Shumkonia mesophila: one gene and its partner. The protein of the gene in region 1 interacts with the protein of each later gene in a pairwise test. Links are inferred from orthologs where the notes say so. Each region holds a gene or a part of one and is shown on either strand. Other genes may lie near its edges. The genes, in order: rpe and ODR01_RS23955.

Region 1 (9,713 bases):
CCCGCTACGGCGACGACCTGGTCGACCACTACACCTACGTGATCGCCGGCGACGGCTGCCTGATGGAAGGCATCAGCCACGAAGCCATCGGCTTTGCCGGCCACCTCAAGCTCTCGAAGCTGATCGTGCTGTGGGATGACAACAGCATCTCCATCGATGGCTCCACCGACCTCGCCCGGACCGAGGACCAGCTGGTGCGCTTCGCGGCCGCCGGCTGGGCGACCCAGGCGGTCGACGGCTTCGATCCCGAGGCAGTCGCCGCCGCCATCGAGAAGGCGCACAAGTCGGACAAGCCGACCATCATCGGCTGCAAGACGGTGATCGGCCGCGGCGCGCCCACCAAGCAGGGCACCGCCGCCAGCCACGGCGCGCCGTTGGGAGACGACGAGATTTCCGGCGCCCGTGCCACCCTGGGATGGTCGTATCCGCCGTTCGTCGTTCCCGAAAACGTGCTGGCCGCCTGGCGGGCCGCCGGCGCCCGCGGCGCCACCGCCCGCAAGCAGTGGGAAGGCCGGCTGGCCGCCACCGCTGCCGAACTGCGCAGCGAATTCGAACGGAGCGAGGCGGGCCGTCTTCCCGAGGGCTGGCAACAGGCATCGGCCCAGCATCGCAAGGCCCTCGTCGCCGAAAAGCCCGCCCTGGCCACCCGCCAGGCCTCGGGTGCCGCGCTGGAAGTCCTCACCGCCGCCATTCCCGAGCTCATCGGCGGTTCGGCCGACCTCACCGGATCGGTCAACACCAAGACCAAGAGCACGCAAAGCATCGACACCGGTGATTTCTCGGGCCGCTACATCCATTACGGCGTGCGCGAACACGCCATGGGCGCCATCATGAACGGGCTCGCCCTGCACGGCGGGTTCATCCCCTATGCGGGAACCTTCCTGGTGTTCTCGGATTATATGCGGCCGGCGATCCGCATGGCCGCCATGATGGGGGTGCGCGTCATCCATGTCCTGACCCACGATTCGATCGGCCTCGGCGAAGACGGGCCGACCCACCAGCCGGTCGAAACCCTGGCCTCGCTGCGGGCCATTCCCGGACTCGCCGTCTATCGCCCGGCCGATGCCGTCGAGACGTCGGAATGCTGGGATCTGGCGCTGACGTCGACCGCCGGGCCGGCGGCGATTTCGCTAAGCCGGCAGGCCGTTCCCACGGTGCGCGCCGAGATCGGGGAAAACCTCTGCGCCCGCGGCGGCTACGTGCTCGCCGAGGCCGAGGGCGGCGCCCGCAGGGTCACCCTGATCGCCACCGGAACCGAGGTCGCCATCGCGCTCGCCGCCCGCGACATCCTGCAGAAGGAGGGTGTTCCGACGGCGGTCGTGTCGCTGCCGTGCTGGGAACTCTTCGACGCCCAGCCGGAGGGCTACCGCCGCCAGGTGCTCGCGCCCGACACGGTCCGCGTGGCGGTGGAGGCGGCCATCGACCAGGGCTGGCACCGCTACATCGGCGAGAACGGCGTCTTCATCGGCATGCACGGCTTCGGAAAGTCGGGACCGTACAAGAAACTGTTCGAACACTTCGGCATCACGCCGGAAAAGGTGGCAGCCGCCGCCAAGGCCAAACTCTGAGGGAGGCTCTGGCCTCCCATACCCCCAACAGAGGGAGAACGACATCATGGCACTCGTATCGATGAGGCAACTTCTCGACCACGCGGCGGAGCACGATTACGGCGTTCCGGCGTTCAACATCAACAATATGGAACAGATGCTGGCGATCATGGCGGCGGCCAAGAAAACCGACTCGCCGGTCATCATGCAGGCCAGCCGCGGGGCGCGAAAGTACGCCAACGACACGGTGCTGAGCTATCTGATCAAGGCGGCGATCGAGATGTACCCGGACATTCCGGTGTGCATGCACCAGGACCACGGCAACAATCCGGCGACCTGCCTGTCGGCCATCTCGTTTGGCTTCTCCTCGGTGATGATGGACGGCTCGCTCTCCGAAGACGGCAAGACGCCGGCGTCCTACGACTACAACGTCGGGGTCACCGGCAAGGTTACCGACATGGCCCACATGGTCGGGGTCTCGGTGGAGGGCGAACTGGGCTGCCTGGGGTCTCTGGAAACCGGCAAGGGCGACAAGGAAGACGGCCACGGCTTCGAGGGCAAGCTCGACAAGAACATGCTGGTGACCGATCCCGACGAGGCGGCCGATTTTGTCGGCAAGACCGGCGTCGACGCGCTGGCGGTGGCCATCGGCACCTCGCACGGCGCCTATAAGTTCACCCGCAAGCCGACCGGCGAAATCCTGGCCATGGACATCATCAAGAAAATCCACGCCAAGCTGCCCGACACCCATCTGGTGATGCACGGCTCCTCGTCGGTGCCGCAGGAACTGCAGGACATCGTCAACACCTACGGCGGCGAGATGCCCCAGACCTTCGGGGTGCCGATCGAGGAAATCGTCACCGGCATCAAGCACGGCGTGCGCAAGGTCAACATCGATACCGACAACCGCCTGGCGATGACCGGCCAGATCCGCCGCGTGCTGACCGAAAAGAAGGCGGAGTTCGACCCCCGCACGTACCTGAAGCCGGCGATCGAAGCGATGCAGAAGCTGTGCGAGCAGCGCTACGAGCAGTTCGGCACCGCGGGTCAGGCCTCGAAGATCAAGGCCATTCCGTTGGCCAAGATGGCCGAACGCTATCGGTCCGGCGAGCTCGCGCCGAAAATCAGGTAGGGAAGGGGCGGGAACCATGGCCCACGCCGTGAAGATCGCTCCCTCCATTCTCTCGGCCGACTTCGCCCGGCTGGGAGAGGAAGTCCGCGCCATCGACGAGGCGGGCTGCGACTATATTCATGTCGACGTCATGGACGGGCATTTCGTGCCCAATATCACCATCGGTCCCGCCGTCGTCGCGGCCCTGCGGCCGCACACCCAAAAGCCGCTCGACGTGCACCTGATGATCTCGCCGGTCGACGCCTACCTCGAGGCCTTCGCCAAGGCCGGCAGCGACATCATCACGGTGCACGCCGAAGCCGGCCCCCACCTGGATCGCAGCCTTCAGGTCATCCACGCGTTGGGCAAGAAGGCGGGGGTCTCGCTCAACCCGGCGACGCCGGCCTCGGTCCTCGAATTCGTGCTCGACCGGATCGATCTCGTCCTCGTCATGACGGTCAATCCGGGCTTCGGCGGCCAGGCCTTCATTCCCGCGCAGGCCGCCAAGATCCGCGATATCCGGCGGATGGTCGGCCAACGCGCCATCGAGATCGAAGTCGACGGCGGCATCAACGAGAGTACGGCCGGGACGGTCGTCGAGGCCGGCGCCGACGTGCTGGTCGCCGGCAGCGCGGTCTTCGGCAAGGGAAGTTACGCCGACCGGATTGCCGCCCTCCGGGCGGCGACGCGCCGATAATCTGTCTCGACCCTTCGGGTCGTCTCGCTGATTCTCCATTACAGCTCCGGCCCCACGAAGGGGCCGGAATGTCTTTTGACCGCCTGGGGCGGAAGCCTACTGCGCCAGGCAGTACGGCCATCTGTTGCTATAAGCCGTGGCGGCCAGCCCGTCGTCGGCGCCGTGGGCGCAGCGGTAGACATCGGTCATCGCCGTGGCCGCCAGCCCGTCGTCGCCCGTTTCCGGCCGCGCCGCCGGCGCGTTGAGGGCGCCGCCGCTGGCCCGCCAGGCCGCCATCAGAGTGCCTTGGACTTCTTGCATCGTCGTCCTCCGCGTCGATTTGTTTTCAGGAATTCGTTCCGCCGATCATAGGCGCAATTGCGGATTGCGCGCAATCCCGCCCGGGCTTGCGGCGCCGCCCCTTCTTGCATCAGACTGCGCCGCGCCACAAAAAGAAGGGCCGTCCCCATGGTTCTGGTTGCGATCGGCGAGGCCAACATCGATGCCTACCTCGCCTTCATTTTCGAGGAGGCCGACGAGAATGGCCGCGAGTTCATGGCGACCATCGACTTGCGCGGCGCCGTGCTGCGCCGCCGCCAGGACCATTTCTATCTCGAGGACAGCCGGCCGGCGGCCTCGCTTTCGGTCGACCGCAAGGAGCGCCCCGACGGCAGCCTGATGGTCAGCCTGACCATCACGCCCAAGGGCCGCCAGTCGGGCCCGCTGCTGGCCGCGCTCGCCGAGTTCCTGGCCGTCGAGGAGAAGTCGGCACCGCGGCTGCGCCGCTACCGGCTGACCGCGCCGCCCGAGATGACGATGCCCGAGGCCGGGCTGGCCCGCCTGGGCTTCGCGGCCCGCCCCGGGCGCGTCAAATACGTGCGCGATCCCGGACCGCCCAACGAAGGCGAGTTCCCGGGCGCCGAGGCGGCGCTCGCCAAGGGCTACGCCATCGCCGAGATCGACGAGGCGATGATCGCCGCAAACCCCGCCCTCTTCGCCACCGTGACCGACATCTTCAACCGCGGCTTCGCCGGCCAGGCCGGCATCTCTGCGCGCGACGAGGCGGTCATGCGCGAGCGCCTCACCGCGCCGGGCTGCGGCACCCTGCTGGCGATGAAGGGGGCGGCGATCACCGGCTACATGCACTTCACCAAGCTGGCCAAGGAGGTGCTGGTCGGCGAATACGCCAGCGTCCGCCGCCACTGGGGCAGCGGCTCGGTCGACTTGATGTGCCGGCGCATGGCCGCCCTGGTCGACGAACGCTGGGGCGGCCCCATCGTCGGCTACGCCGACGTCACCAACGCGCCGTCCTGCGCCGCCATGGAACGCGCCGGCATGCGCCGCGCCGAGGAATACCCGGTGTGGGAATTGAGAGTCGAGGCGGGCGCCCCGATTGGCCCCATCCCCTGACCGGTATGGGCGAGATCCGGGACAAGACGTCCGGCCGTCAGCTCAGGGCGTCGATCTCGTCGTTGGAAAGATTGCCCGGCACGATGGTGATCGGCACCCGAAGGCCGCCCGCCTTCTTTTGGACCAGGTATGAAATCAGCGGCCCGGGGCCATCCGGTCCGGTGGCGGCGCCCAGAATGAGCAGCGAGATGCTCTTCTCCTCCTCGATGACCGCCAAGAGCTCGTCCTTCACGTCGCCCTCGCGAATGTAAAGGACCGGCATCTTTCCGGTTTGCTTCTGAACGGCAGTGGCGATCAATTGGATCGTTTCCTCGGCCTCTTCCCGCCGTTCCTCGCGCATCAGATCGCCGATCGCCAGCCAATGCTGGAACTCGGCGGGTTCCACCACGCAAAGAAGGCCGACGCGGGCGTCCTGGCGGTTGGCCTTGCGACAGGCGAACCGCAGGGCCGGCCACAGTTCGGCCGTTTCGTCGACAACGCACAGGAAAACGCCGCCGTCGGAAGGGGTTGCGCCTTCAGCCTCAGTCTCAGCCATTCCTCTACGCCTTGCTGCGGAAAAAGACGCTGGCCAGCCATCCTGCCACGCAGGCAATCGCGATGGCAAGAAGCCCATAGGCCAGCCCGTTGGTATGGGCGAGATCGAAAACCCGGGCCTCGAATCCGGCCCGGGACAGGATGAGAGGGGTACTGGCCGATCTCACGACTTCGCCCCCCTTGATCAGAAAAACGGTGACCCGATAAGGCCCGACCGAGGCGTTGGCCGGGAAATGGATGTCGGTGCGGAACAGACGGCTGCCCAGGAACTTCACCTCGGTCGGCTCGGCCGGAAACAGGTTGACGCGCTGTTTGTTGCGCACCAGCGCCGTCCGGAACGCGCTGGCCTCCTGCTCCGCGATTTTTTCGGAAGGCGTCAACCACAGATGATCGACGCCGATCCTCTCCTGGGCCTGCTCCTCGGGGGGCAGGATCTGATCGAGAGGGGCGCTGCTGGCCAGGGCATAGAAGGCCGGCACGTTGCTGAAAACCACCTCGTCGCTGTTCAGCCAAATCCCGCCGACGCGTGCCTTGCGCCGCACCACCTCGGTGCGGCGCGGTCCGCGAACCTCGACCACCACGTCGCCGGCCCCCTCCGTCGCCCCGAACAGCACCAGCTCCGCCCCGGCGTAGTTCAGCGCGACCGACACCTCGTGCCGGGACAGGTCGATCACCAGTTCGTCATGGCTGAGTGGAACGGCGACGGCAGCCGGCTGGGCCCCGAAAAGAACTGGAAACATCCAGGCGGCGAGGTTGAGGCCCTCGATCATTGCGACCCCACGATGCCGAGCGAATAGAGATCGCCCGGCGTCCTCACCAGATCGAACACCAGCTGCGCGCAGACGGTCAGCACGAGAGCCGCCAGAAGGACGCGAAGCTGGTCGCCCGGCATCTTGGCGCCGGCCCGCGCCCCGAACTGGGCGCCGATCACCGCGCCGACCAGCAGAACCAGAGCCAGCATGATATCGACGGTCTGGTTGGTGACGGCCTGCAGAACGGTGACGTTGGCCATTACGAACACGATCTGGAAGAGCGACGTTCCGATGACCACCGTGGTCGGCATGCCCAGCAGATAGATCATCGCCGGAACCATCACGAAGCCGCCGCCCACCCCCATGATGGCCCCCAGAATGCCGACCAGGAAGCCGATGCCGATGGGCGGCAGGACGCTGATGTACAGGCGCGACCGCCGGAACCGCGTCTTGAACGGCAGGCCGTGAATCCAGAGGTGGGTATGCTGGCGCCGGCGGACCTGCCTCTTGCGGCGGATCGCCGCACGCACGCTCTCGACGAACATCAGGCCGCCGATGACGCCGAGGAAAATGACGTAGGCAATCGTGATCACCAGGTCGATCTGGCCGATCTCGCGCAGAAGGGTGAACAGCCAGACGCCGAAGACGGACCCCAGGATGCCGCCGACCAACAAGACGGATCCCATCTTCAGATCGACGTTGCCGCGCCGCCAGTGCGCGATCGCCGCGGAAACCGACGCGGCGACGATCTGGTTGGCGCCGGTGGCCACGGCGATGGGCGGCGAGATGCCGATGAACATCAAAAGCGGTGTCATCATGAAGCCGCCGCCGACCCCGAAAAGGCCGGAGAGGAAGCCGACTCCACCCCCCATGCCGAGGATCAGAAAGAAGTTGACCGACATCTCCGCGATGGGGAGGTAGACCTGCATGGCGGCTCAGTCACGCTCGAAAGGCAGGGAACGCGCATCCCCGACGCCACAACACCGCCGCCGGGAGCCACGCGTCTCGCCGACTTTCTGCTGCACGGCCATAGCGTCGCCTTCCATGGCAAGATGCCCGACGTGTCACCCCGTCGTTGCCGATGGTGGGGAAACCGTCCCAGCCAACCAAAACCGGGTCCCCGACGGGGGTCTCCGCCGCCATTCCCTCGCGGAACAAGGGGCTGCGTCATCTAAATGACCCCTCAACACCTTGTCAACTCGGTATTCTGCGGCGGGTGGGGCCTTTTCCCCACAATCCGAACGGGATGTCTTCCATCCGTCATCGCAGGGTGGATTGTCGATCCGCTTTCCGCTATTTTAGATTTTCCTAATGTTCTCATCCCCTATCGCCAGGAGACGTCCGCCATGAGCGGGGAAGACGCCATCGCCAAGCAAAAACAAATGACCATCATCGTCACCAAGGGCACCCTCGACTGGGCCTATCCGCCGTTCATCCTGGCCACCACCGCCGCCGCCATGGACGTCAACGTGTCGATGTTCTTCACCTTCTACGGCTTGCAGCTTCTGAAAAAGGATCTCGGCCACCTGCGGGTTTCGGCCCTCGGCAACCCGGCCATGGAGATGCCGCTGGCGGGCCTTCATCTGACGATGCCCAACGTGGCCGCCGCGCTGCCCGGAATGGACGCCCTCAGCACCACCCTGATGCGGAACCTGATCAAGCGCAAAGGCGTGGCTTCCATCGAGGACCTGCGCGAGGCGGCCCTCGATTCCGAGGTCGAGATGATCGGCTGCCGGATGACCATGGATCTCTTCGAATGGACCGCCGGGGACCTGGTCGAAGGCATCGCCATCGGCGGCGCCGCCACCTATATGGAAAAGGCCCTGAAGTCGGATATCAACCTGTTCATCTGATCCGCCGACGGCGGAAAACCTGGTCAAAAGGAGAACCTCCATGGCGGAACTCGACGCCCGCGGACTGAACTGCCCGATGCCCATTCTCAAGGCGAAGAAGGCGCTCAAGGAGTTGGCGGCCGGCGACACCCTCAAGGTCGTGGCGACCGACCCCGGCTCGGTCAGCGACTTTTCCGCCTTCTGCCGGACAACCGGAAACGAGCTCGTCGAGCAGAGCGAAGAGAACGGCGTCTACACCTACGTCATCCGCAAATCCACCTGACATCGTCCCGGCCAACGAAGGGAACCGGCGGCGATCGGCAATCCTGTCCGCTGCCGCTCGGCATCCGGCAGGATGTCGAGATTGGGCCACAGGCCGGTCTCCAGCCCCCGCGCATACCCCTCCGGCAGGCCGCGCGTGCGCATCTTGCGGGCCTGGACGGCGTGATCGTAATCGAGGGATCGGTGCTCGACGGCAATGTCGCCGCCCTCCGGGCGCAGGACGCTGTACCAGCCGCGCGGCGTACCGTCGTTGGCCGGCATGCCGATGACGCCCGCGTTGTGCCACAGCCGGCCGCCGACGATGCGGCTGAACGGCAGGCCGCAATGCCCGGCGATCACCGCATCGGTCTCCTGCAGACGGCGGAATTCCTCGGCGACCTCGCCCTCGGGCGTCGAGGCGAAGAGAAAGCGGCTGATCTCGGAAACCCCGCCGTGGACGACCCGGAAGCGGCGCCCTGCCAGCCGGAAAGCGACCTGGCGCGGCAGGGTTCGCATCCACGCCTTGGCCCCGGCGTCGAGGTGGGCGACGGCATAAGCGAGCCATTGGCGCGACAGCACGTCGCAGGCGCTTCCCGAGGCGAAGCCGCATCCGCAGTCGGCGCCGTCCCCGGCCAACGATTCCTCGCAGTTGCCCATGACGGCAACGATGCCGGCGGCGCGCAGCAGATCGACCGTCGCCTGGGGATCGGCGCAATAGGCGCAGGCGTCGCCGGTGCAAAGGATGCGGGACGCCGGGATATCCAGCCGCACGGCCTCGGCAAGGACGGCGCGGGTGGCCTCCAGGTTCCCGTAGGGGCCGCCGAATACCAGGATCGGCGCTTCGAAGCCACCGATATCGAGGATGGGCCCGCCGGTCATCGGCGCGCTTCCGGTCAGGCCGGCTGAACGGCGCGGCGCGGCCGCAACGCGGCGACGAGCGCCCCCGCCACATAGCCGGCCGTGCAGATCAGCAACCCGAAGACGTTGACGCCAAGATCGTCGGCATAGCTGCCGGTTCCGATGTCGAGAGCGGCCGGAAGGATCTCGACCCCGGTCGCGCTTTCGACGGTCATCAGGACGCCAAGGACAAGGCCCGGCCAGAAAGCCAGGTGAAAGCTGAGACGGCCGGCCGGCCGTATCCACGCCAGCAGGAAGATCGGCGCCAGGCCCATCACCATGGTGCCGCTGATGGTCGTCGCCGCGATGACGGCCGGCCCCACCTGGCCGCCCAGATAGACGGCCAACAACGGCAGGTTGCCGAGAAGCGCGATGGCCAGCATCGCCTTGCGCCCGCGCGCCGAATGGCGTTCGGTGGGCGGCGCCTCGTCGTTGGACCAGTCGCGCGCCCCCACCTTGGCGGCCGAGGCGAAGGTCGAATCGAGCGTCGAGCCGGCGCTGGTCAGCATGATGGCGTTGAACACCAGCATCATCGGCAGCCCCAGCGCGGCGGGAACGGCGACGCTGGGATCGCCCGCGAGGCCCATGGCGCGGGCGTAAAGACCGACTCCTGAAAACAGCAGGATGAAGCCGCCCGACACCAGTCCGGCCAGCAGGAAGGCGCGCAGCATGACCCCCGGCCGGGTGACGAAG
Region 2 (9,651 bases), on another replicon or contig:
CAGGCGGTCACCTTCTCGTGATCCTCAAGAAGGCACGTCTCGATGATGACTTTCAAAAGGGCCTTGCCGCAGGCTTTCTTGACGGCGGCGATGTCGTCGCGGACGGCCCGCAGGTCCCCGGCCTTCAGGCTGCCGATGTCGATGACCATGTCGACTTCCTGCGCCCCATGGGCGACGACCCATTCGGCCTCCGCCGCCTTCAGTGCGGTCGGTATCGCCCCCAACGGAAAACCGATCACCACGCACGTCCGAACCGCGCTGCCAGCAAGCGCCGAGGCGACGAGCTGCGTATGCAAGGGGTTGACGCACACCGAATGGAAACCATGGGTGACGGCTTCCTCGCACAGGTGACCAACGTCGCTCGCCGTCGCATCGGGCCGCAGAATCGTATGGTCGATGAACTTGGCGAGATCGGTGGGTTTCCGGATGGCTCGGACGGCCCCCATGGACGGTGAACTCCTTGATCGACACGCATCAAGCGTGTGTTATTTTTATAACATAATATGAGATAATATTTTCATGAATAGCGCATTTATGTCAAGATTAAAGCATGAAATGTTATGATGTGGCGTGACAGCTTGAGCTTGCTTGTTGTATGGGGGGGGGCGTTATACGAGGAGGGATACCGGTAGCCAGCGAGGCCAAGTCGGTTTGGGGGACTGCGCTTGGCGTGCTTTGAGCGCGCCGGGCAACGCGTTGGCGAGAATTCCGGTCGGCAAGTGTTTATGATCCGTCTGGATGCCGCTTGATGGGTGCAGGGATTGGTGGGGAAAACAATGCAAAAGCAAAGGGTCAGCCGATTAGCCGTCCTGGCAGAGGCCCTCGAGACGAGGGGCTCACTGCATCTCAAAGAAGCAGCTGCCCTGCTCGGCGTCTCGGAGATGACGGTGCGCCGCGATGTCGCTTCCTGCGAGGGACGGTTCACCTATCTGGGCGGACATATCGTCAGTGCTCAGAACGAACCCGGCAGTATGGGATATTTCCTCGACCGCGAAGCGGACAGCAACATCGACAACAAGCGTGAGGCTTGTGAACAAGCCGTGTCGTCCATCGAAAACGGCGATACCATCTTCATCGACTGCGGCACCACCATGCCCCATCTGGCTAGGCGCATTCCCGCCGGGTTGTCCCTGACGGTTGTCTGTTACGCAATGAATGTGGCGGAAATCGTCTGTAAGAAGCCAAATCTCAAGGTCATTCTCCTAGGGGGAATCTACCATCCATCCTCGGCTTCGTTCGCCAGCGCCGAGGCATTGGAAATGCTGCGGAAGATCGGTATCAACAAGGCCTTCCTGTCGGCTGGCGGCGTGCACGAAAAGCGGGGCGTAAGCTGTTCAAATTTTCACGAGGTCCCGGTCAAGCAGGCAGCCATCGCCATCGCACTCCGCAAGATCGTGGTCGTCGACTCCAGCAAGTTGGGCAAGGTCAAACCGGCCTTTTTCGCCGGCCTCGACGACATCGACACCATCGTGACCGATTCCGGGTTGGACGAACACTATCACGCCCTGTTCGCAGGGGCCGGGATCGAGTTGCACGCGGCGCCCCCGCGCTGCGGGAACATCGAGGGAGATCGCGGCCTTCGCCGCTGATCCCGCCGGCCTCAGGCGGCAAGCTGCCGGGCATTGTCACGGGAACAGGTTGCGGAACATCTAGATGTGAATACTGACGTGAGCCCGGAAAATTCCTCCGAGAATGGGTAGAGCCCGTCGCAAGACGAGGAGACGGACGAATGAAGCGCAGCCGGTTCACGGAAGAGCAGATCATTGGCGTCCCGCGGGAGCAGAAGGCCGGGGGGAAGACGGCGGACGTTTGCCGCCGCCACGGGGTCAGCGAGGCGACCTTCTATAAGTGGAAGGCCAAGCGCCGGAGGCGCTGGAGGCGGATTTTTGCGCTTCCATAATGCGGGTAGAAAAAGCCTCTAGACCATTGATCTGGCGGATATTTTTTGGTTGCGGGGGCTCGCAACCATCTTAACTTGTCGACAGTCTGTCCGTACCGGAATTACTGTCGACCCGTTCGGGCAGATTTACGGATGGGGCACCGTGGTTACGGTCAATCACGGGACCGTTCCGGACCGCGAGGTGTTTAGTCCCGTCATTCCTGATCGGCCGACAAAGTCCTGAAGACGACCAATTTGGGATTGTTGATCGAACTCAGGTATTCGATCGGTTGCTTGTCTTTGGTCTCGACCACCAGCTTCAGGGCGAGAACCGCCGTGCCGGGTTCGACGTCAAGAAGCCGGGCCTCGATCTCGTTGACGTAGGCCACGGTGATCGTCCGTTCCGCGTTAACGGTCTCGATGCCATAACGCGATCCCAGCAACCCGTAAAGCGACTGGCCGGAGACCAGATCGTCGGCGGTCAGGCCCGGCACCAACCGCGACACCAGGTGGCTCGTCTCGATACTGAACGGCGTGGCGTCGATGCTCCATACCCGGCGGACAATGATGATCTCGTCGCCCTCGTCTATCTTCAACCTGTCGGCAACCTTGGAGCCGGCAGTGGCGATCTGGAAGTGGAGCAGCTTGTTGCTCGGCGCTCCGCCCAGGCCGGTAATGACACGGTGCACGCCGACCGAACGGTAGATGTCGACGCGGCGTACCATCTTGGGAGCGGCGACACGGGTCCCGCTGGTGCCATTACCCTCCAGCAGGCCGGCCTTGATCAAGTTGTTGACGGCGCGCCGCACGGTCAAGCGGTTGACGCCGAGGGCGGCGGCCAGATCGCGCTCCGACGGCAGCCGATCTCCGGGCGCATAGTCAGTGGACTTCAGAAGCTCTTTGATGTGTTCTTCGACCTTCTGGTAGCGAAGCATCGTCATGCCATTCCTCGACCGGGTTTCACCGTCCGGCAAACAGGCCTACCATCGGCGCCCCCATTCCTGCGAAGCCGGAATAGACCACCAGCCAAGCCCTCCATTACGATCGCAGCCAGATTCACGCTTGTGAGCGGGCGGAACGGCGATGTCAACCGGCGTTCGCGGGATTCACTGGATGCGCCGCACCGGCGATGGCAGAAACCAGACCAGATACAAAAATATTATCCCAATATCTTGAATTGGGCTATTATCTGGTCTAGTTTATGACAAAATAAGGATCGTGAGGGAAGCCCGTCATGGCCGCAGGTTCGAATCCCGCAAGGATGGCAAAGCCGTGACGAATCCCCCCATCCGCCTGCTCGGGCTCGGCGACAACACCGTCGACATCTACGTGGATCGGAACATCATGTTCCCCGGCGGCAACGCGGTCAACGTGGCGGTGCTCGCCAAGCGCCTGGGAAGCGCCGCCGGCTATCTGGGCTGCCTCGGCAACGACGCCTTCGGCAGCCTGTTGCACGATGCCCTATCGGCCGAAGGGGTGGACCTTTCCCGCTGCCGTCGCATCGACGGCGAGAACGCCCATGTGCTGGTCCGGCACCGCGACGGCGACCGGGAGTTCGTAAAATCGACTGCGGGCGTGCGGGCACGCTACGAACTGGATGCCGGCGACTTCGCCTATATCAAGGGCTTCGACGTCGTGCACTCCAGCTATTGCAGCGACAACGACGCGATGATCCCGGCCATTGCGGCGGCCGCGACTCGGCTGTCTTACGATTTCTCCAACCGCTGGACCGACGACAGGAGGACCCGTTTGGCGCCCCATGTGGACATTGCCTTTCTGTCCCATGCGGGCCATCCCGACCCGGAATGCATCGAAATGCTGCGCCAGTGGTCGTCGGCGGGGCCGCGGACGGTGGTGATGACCCGCGGCGGCGACGGGGCGTTCGCCTATGTGAACGGCACGCTCTACCGCCAGGAGGTTCTGCCGACCCCCGTCGTCGATACCCTCGGTGCGGGGGATGCCTTCATCGCCGGTTTTCTCACACGCTACCTGGCCGACGGCGCCGTCCAGCCGGCGTTGCAAAGTGGCACCCGCACGGCCGCCGCCGCCTGCGGCTGGCTGGGCGGCTTCGGCCACGGAATCCCGATCACCGGGCTGTCGCCCGAAGAGATGTCTCTGAGCGCTCGCTCATAAACCAGAAAAAAAGAACGGTGAACTATGGACAACGCATTTGAACGGAATATCCAGGCCGCACTGGCGGCCGTCGCCAAGCGCGAGAAACTGGCCAACGTCTTCTTCGTCGCGTGCGGCGGTTCGTTCGCGCAGATGCACGCGCCGAAGTACGTCCTGGATCGCGAGTCCGCCTCGCTGGTCGCCGAGACGTACAATTCGGCCGAATTCGTCGCCCGCGACCTGCCCAGGCTGGGATCCTCCAGCGTGGTCGTCTTGTGCTCCAGTTCGGGCAACACGCCGGAAACCGTGGCGGCGGCCAAGTTCGCGCGCGAACATGGCGCCTACACCATCGGCCTGACCACCAAGCCCGAATCCGACCTCGCCAAGGCCGTCGACAGCGTCGTTCTCTATGTCTCGAAACCGGTGGAAGGCAACGCGGACGGTGTCGGCCCCGCCCTGCTCAGCCTGGCGTTCGGGCTTCTGCGCGACCGCGAGGGCAACCGCAAGCACGAGGCCCTCGCCAGGAGCCTGTCGGCCCTGCCCGGCCTGGTGGCCCGCGCCCAGGCGGCCCATGACGCGGACGCCCTGCGCTGGGCCAAGGCCGTGAGGCGCGAGCCGGTTATCTATACCCTGGCCAGCGGCCCCAACTACGGCGTCACCTATTCGTTCTCCATCTGCATCCTCCAGGAGATGCAGTGGATTCACACCCAAGCCATCCACGCCGGCGAATACTTCCACGGTCCCTTCGAGATCACCGACGACATGGTTCCCTTCATCCTGGTGCTGGGGACCGGCGCGTGCCGGAAGATGGACCAGCGGGCACTCGATTTCACCCGCAAGTTCACGGACAAGATCCTGACCATCGACATCGAGGCACTCGATCTCGCCGGTATCGAGACCGATGTCATCGACTACATGCAGCCGCTGATCCTCCAGCCGCTATTGCGCACCTACGCGATCCGTCTGTCGGAATCGCGCGGCCACCCGCTGACGGTACGCCGCTACATGTGGGCCATGGAATACTGAGAAAATCGGCGAGGCGATGCGGTGAGGGAATAATCCCATGAGTTGGATGATCGGCGTTGATGTCGGCGGCACGTTCACGGACTTTTTCGCCTTTGACGGCGGGTCCGGGCAAATCCGCTATTGGAAGCGCCCCTCCACTCCGTCCAACCCCACCGACGCGGTGATCGCCGGGCTTCGCGAGCTCAGCGCCGCCCACGGGATACCGCTGGGCGACGTGGAGCGTCTGTGCCACGGCAGCACGGTGGCAACCAACACGCTAATCCAGCGGCGCGGCGCGGCGGTGTCGATGGTGACCACCAAGGGCTTCCGCGACGTCCTCGAAATCGGCCGCCAGGTCCGTCCCGCCATCTACGACTTCCAGCTCGATCAGCCCGAGGCCCTGGTGCCTCGCCGGCACCGCTTCGAGCTCGGCGAGCGCACCACGGCGGACGGTTCGGTCCGCACGCCCGTGGATTCTGAGGGCCTGGGCCGCGTCATCGAAGCGCTCCGCGCGTCGGGGACCGAGGCGGTGGCCGTGTGCTTCCTGTTTTCCTACCTGCGCCCCGATCACGAGCGCGAGGTGGGCGACGCGCTGCGCCGGGCGCTACCCGGGATGGCGATCTCGCTGTCGTCGGAGGTCCAGCCGGAGTTCCGCGAGTTCGAGCGGTTTGCCACCACGGTGATCAATGCCTATCTCCAGCCGCGGCTCGACGTCTACCTGTCGTCCCTGGTGGATACGGTGAAGCAGACCGTTCCCGGGGCGCGGGTCGGCATCAACCAGTCGAGCGGCGGCCTGATGTCGCTCGATGTGGCCCGCGCCTTTCCGGTCCGCATGGCGCTGTCGGGACCGGCGGCGGGCGTGGTGGGGGCTATCCAGATCGCCCGCGAGGCCGAGCGGCCGAACATCATCACCCTCGACATCGGCGGTACCAGCGCCGACGTGGCCCTGATCCAGGACTACAAGACCGAATTGAGCCACGGCCGTGACGTCGACGGCTTCCCCATCATGCTGCCGATGATCGACATCACCACGGTGGGCGCGGGGGGCGGCTCCATCGCCTGGTTCGACGCCGACGGCCTGTTCAAGGTCGGCCCCCAGAGTGCCGGCGCGGAACCGGGACCGGCGTGCTATTGCCGGGGCGGCACGCTGCCGACCGTGTCGGACGCCAACCTCGTGCTCGGCCGCCTCAGCGAAACCCTGCTGAACGGCGAGATGCGGCTGGATGTCGAACCGGCCCGCAGGGCCATCGCCACGGTCGCCGATCCCATGGGCAAGACGGTCGAGGAGGCCGCGCTCGGTCTGCTGGAGGTCATGGTCGTCAACATGGTGCGCGCCATCCGCACGCTGTCGGTGGAACGGGGCCACGATCCGCGCGACTTCACGCTCATGCCCTTCGGCGGCGCCGGCGGCCTGCATGCCCGCGACGTGGCGGTGGCCCTTGGCATGAGGGAAATCCTCATTCCCCTGGCGCCGGGCATCGTCTGCGCCCAGGGCCTGGCGGACGCCGACCTGCAGGAGAACTTCGTCCTCAGCAGCGTGTTCCCGTGCACATCCGAGACGATGGAGAACCTGCGCGAGCGGCTCTCGGCCCTGGAGCGACAGGCGGCGGTCTGGTTCGAGGCCGAAAAGACAAATCCAACCCGCCGGCAAATCGACTTCTCGCTCGACACCCGCTTCAAGGGCCAGAACTTCGAGCTCACCGTCGATGTCGGCACCGGCACCGGAAACGGCGACATCGACATCGCTTCGCTGCCGGTGATCCTCGAGCGCTTCTTCGCCGCCCACGAGCGGGCCTATGGCTTTGCCAACCTCGAGGCACCGGTCGAGATCGTCAACTGCCGGGCCACGGCGCGGGCCTCGCTGGGCGCGCCGCGGCCCGCCAAACGAGCGATCACCACGACCCGCACGCCCATGGCGACGCACACCCGCCCGGTCCGCTTCTCCGCCACCTCCACCATGACGACCCCGGTTTTCAGCCGCGACGCCCTGCAACCCGGAGACGCCATCGTCGGACCGGCCATCATCGACCAGATGGACGCCACGACCGCCATCTTCCCCGGCGACGTCGCCCGCGTCGATGCCTATGGAAACATCCTCGTCACGGTGAATCAGAGCCATGCCTAAGCCCGTCGCCCACGACCCGATCACCCTCGAAATCCTGTCCAACGCCTTGCGCTCGGTGGCCGACGAAACCTTCGTCGCGTTGCAGAAGAGCGCCTATTCCACCAACATCAAGGAGCGGTGCGACCACTCCACCGCGCTGTTCGACGCCAAGGCGCGCCTGGTCATGCAGGCCAAGCGCTCGCTGCCGGTTCACGTGGGCGCCATCTCCGGCACCATTTCGAAGCTGGTGGAAAAGTACCAGGGCGACATCCACGAGGGCGACGTTTTCGTCGGCAACGACCCTTACGCGGCGTCCGGCGGCCACCTGCCCGACGTCTGCATCATCGCGCCCGTTTTCCACAGCGGACGGCTGGTGGGATTCAGTGGCTGCACCGCCCACCATGCCGACATCGGCGGATCCAACGTCGGCGGGGCCAGCGGCGGCCTGACCGAGATCTTCCAGGAGGGCTTCCGCATCCCCATGGTCCGGCTGTTCAGCAAAGGGACGCTGAATCGCGACATCTTCGAGATCATGCTGCTCAACGTGCGCGGCGCCGACGAGCGGCGGGGCGACTACTACGCCCAGTTCGCGGCGGTCTCGCTCGGCGTCAAGCGGCTGAAGGAAATCTGCGACCGCTACGGCGCCGATTTCGTCGAGGCGGCGTTCGAGGAACTCATCACCCGCACCCGCGAGCGCATGGAGCGGGCGCTGGAAATGATCCCGGCCGGGGAATACACCTTCCGCGACATTCTCGACGATGACGGGGTGGCCAACCACGACCTGCCGGTGGCGGTGACGATCCGCAAGACCGACGGCCGCCTGATCGTCGATTTCACCGGCACGGCGCCGCAGACCCCGGGCAACGTCAATTCCCCCTGGGTCGATACCGTGTCGATGGTGATCTATACCTTCAAGGGATTGTTCGATCCCGACATCCCCAACAACCACGGGCTGCTCAGCGCGATCGAGGTCGAGGCGCCGCAGGGCTCGCTCGTGCGCCCCAGCTACCCGGCTGCGGTAACCAACCGCTCCTACACCAGCCAGCGGATCGTCGACGTCATCCTCGGCGCGCTGGCCGACGCCCTGCCGGAACGCGTCGTGGCCGCGTCCAACGGTTCAAATACCGGCATTTACCTCTACGGAACCGATCCGCGGACCGGCAACCCCTTCTACTTCTTCGAGACCATGGGCGGAGGCTTCGGCGGCCGGGCCACCAAGGACGGCAAGGACGCGGTCCAGGTTCACGTCACCAACACCGCCAACACGCCGATCGAGGCCATCGAACGGGAATTCCCCCTGCTGGTCGAGGAATACGCCATCGTCGAGGATTCCGGTGGCGCCGGGCGCTTCCGCGGCGGCTGCGGGCTGCGTCGCGTCATCCGCCCCCTGACGACGGACTGCACCTTCGGCGGCACCGCCGAGCGGTTCACCCACAAGCCCTGGGGGTTGTTCGGCGGCAAGGAAGGCGAGACAGGCTTCTTCGGTATCCGCAGTGCGGACGGCGCGCTGGAGGTGCTGCCGACCAAGGTTCCCCGGGTCAAGGTGACGCCCAACGACCTGGTGGTGATGCAGACCGCCGGGGCCGGCGGCTACGGCGAACCGTCGCAACGGGCGGCCGAAGCAGTGAGGGCGGACCTGAAGGACGGGAAGTTTTCCGAGGACTACATCCGCCAGCACTACGGGACGATCGATCCGGCGCCGGGAAAAGGACGATGAAGGATCGGGCCAACCGATCTGGGGCTCGCCGAAAGCCGTTTCCGCGGAACATGGGTGACTAATCCAATATTTTTAATTGGGCTAGTAATTGGGATAGTATCGTGAACTTCGAGGCCGTTTGGGTGAACGTTCAGCAGGAGAATTAACATGCGCATCACGCGAAGGAATGTCCTGCGGCTGTCGGCCGGAATGGTGGCCGCATCCGCCGTGTCGGCCTTGCCGAGGATCTCTTATGCCGCCCCCCGAAAGTGGGGCTTGGCGGACGAATACGATCCGAATTCCCTGACCGGGATCGACTGCCGGTACTTCATCGACGAGGTGAAGAAGCGGGTCGGCGACGAACTGGAGATCACCTATCACGGGGGCGGAACGCTTGGCTACAAGTCGGTGGACCAGTTCAGCGCGGTCGAGGATGGGCTCGTGGAGAGCGCGATCACGCTTACGTCGCAATTGAGCGGCATCGATCCGTTCTTCGACCTTACCTCCCTGCCCTTCCTGGTGCCGACGCTGGCGGACATGCGGAAGGTGTGGAAAATCGCCAAACCGGAATTCACCAAGATCTTCGCCGCCCACAACATGGTGGCGCTGTGGGCCATGCCCAATGCGCCGAGCGGCATTCATGCCAAGATGCCGATCGACGGGGTCGAGGCGCTCAAGGGCCTGCGCATCCGCACCTACGATGCCATCGGCACCAAGACCTTCAAGGCCGCCGGCGCCTCGCCGCTGCAGATCGCCTGGGCCGACCTGGTGCCGCAGCTTTCGACCGGCGGCGTGGACGCGGTGTTGACCTCGGCCGATGGCGGCATGCGCCTCAGCGTATGGGATTACGTGAAC

Evidence for each region.
Region 2: the proteins of rpe (region 1) and ODR01_RS23955 interact in binary tests that used the Escherichia coli proteins (3 or more experiments, as listed by UniProt). The link is inferred for Shumkonia mesophila from one-to-one orthologs.

Annotation. Positions count from the first base shown.
Region 1 is NZ_JAOTID010000002.1:416,210-425,922, reverse strand. The notes cover bases 1,648-4,525. They hold rpe (ribulose-phosphate 3-epimerase), read left to right. Parts: upstream 1,648-2,695; coding sequence 2,696-3,355; downstream 3,356-4,525. Other genes in these bases: ODR01_RS05340 (hypothetical protein), read left to right, coding at 3,803-4,525; ODR01_RS05345 (hypothetical protein), read right to left, coding at 3,452-3,655; fba (class II fructose-bisphosphate aldolase), read left to right, coding at 1,648-2,679. Also shown: tkt (transketolase), read left to right, coding at 1-1,568; more of fba, read left to right, coding at 1,615-1,647; more of ODR01_RS05340, read left to right, coding at 4,526-4,744; ODR01_RS05335 (universal stress protein), read right to left, coding at 4,782-5,279; ODR01_RS05330 (TIGR02186 family protein), read right to left, coding at 5,284-6,048; ODR01_RS05325 (sulfite exporter TauE/SafE family protein), read right to left, coding at 6,045-6,959; sulfur carrier protein DsrE2, read left to right, coding at 7,377-7,883; ODR01_RS05315 (sulfurtransferase TusA family protein), read left to right, coding at 7,924-8,145; ODR01_RS05310 (metallophosphoesterase family protein), read right to left, coding at 8,121-9,002; ODR01_RS05305 (hypothetical protein), read right to left, coding at 9,017-9,713. UniProt on the Escherichia coli protein: Catalyzes the reversible epimerization of D-ribulose 5-phosphate to D-xylulose 5-phosphate.
Region 2 is NZ_JAOTID010000027.1:7,409-17,059, forward strand. Bases 2,266-5,081 are described here. They hold ODR01_RS23955 (PfkB family carbohydrate kinase), read left to right. Parts: upstream 2,266-3,151; coding sequence 3,152-4,012; downstream 4,013-5,081. Other genes in these bases: ODR01_RS23950 (GntR family transcriptional regulator), read right to left, coding at 2,266-2,820; ODR01_RS23960 (SIS domain-containing protein), read left to right, coding at 4,037-5,017; ODR01_RS23965 (hydantoinase/oxoprolinase family protein), read left to right, coding at 5,055-5,081. Outside these bases: deoC (deoxyribose-phosphate aldolase), read right to left, coding at 1-446; ODR01_RS23940 (DeoR/GlpR family DNA-binding transcription regulator), read left to right, coding at 777-1,589; more of ODR01_RS23950, read right to left, coding at 2,095-2,265; more of ODR01_RS23965, read left to right, coding at 5,082-7,121; ODR01_RS23970 (hydantoinase B/oxoprolinase family protein), read left to right, coding at 7,114-8,817; ODR01_RS23975 (TRAP transporter substrate-binding protein), read left to right, coding at 8,965-9,651. UniProt on the Escherichia coli protein: Catalyzes the ATP-dependent phosphorylation of fructoselysine to fructoselysine 6-phosphate. Functions in a fructoselysine degradation pathway that allows E.coli to grow on fructoselysine or psicoselysine.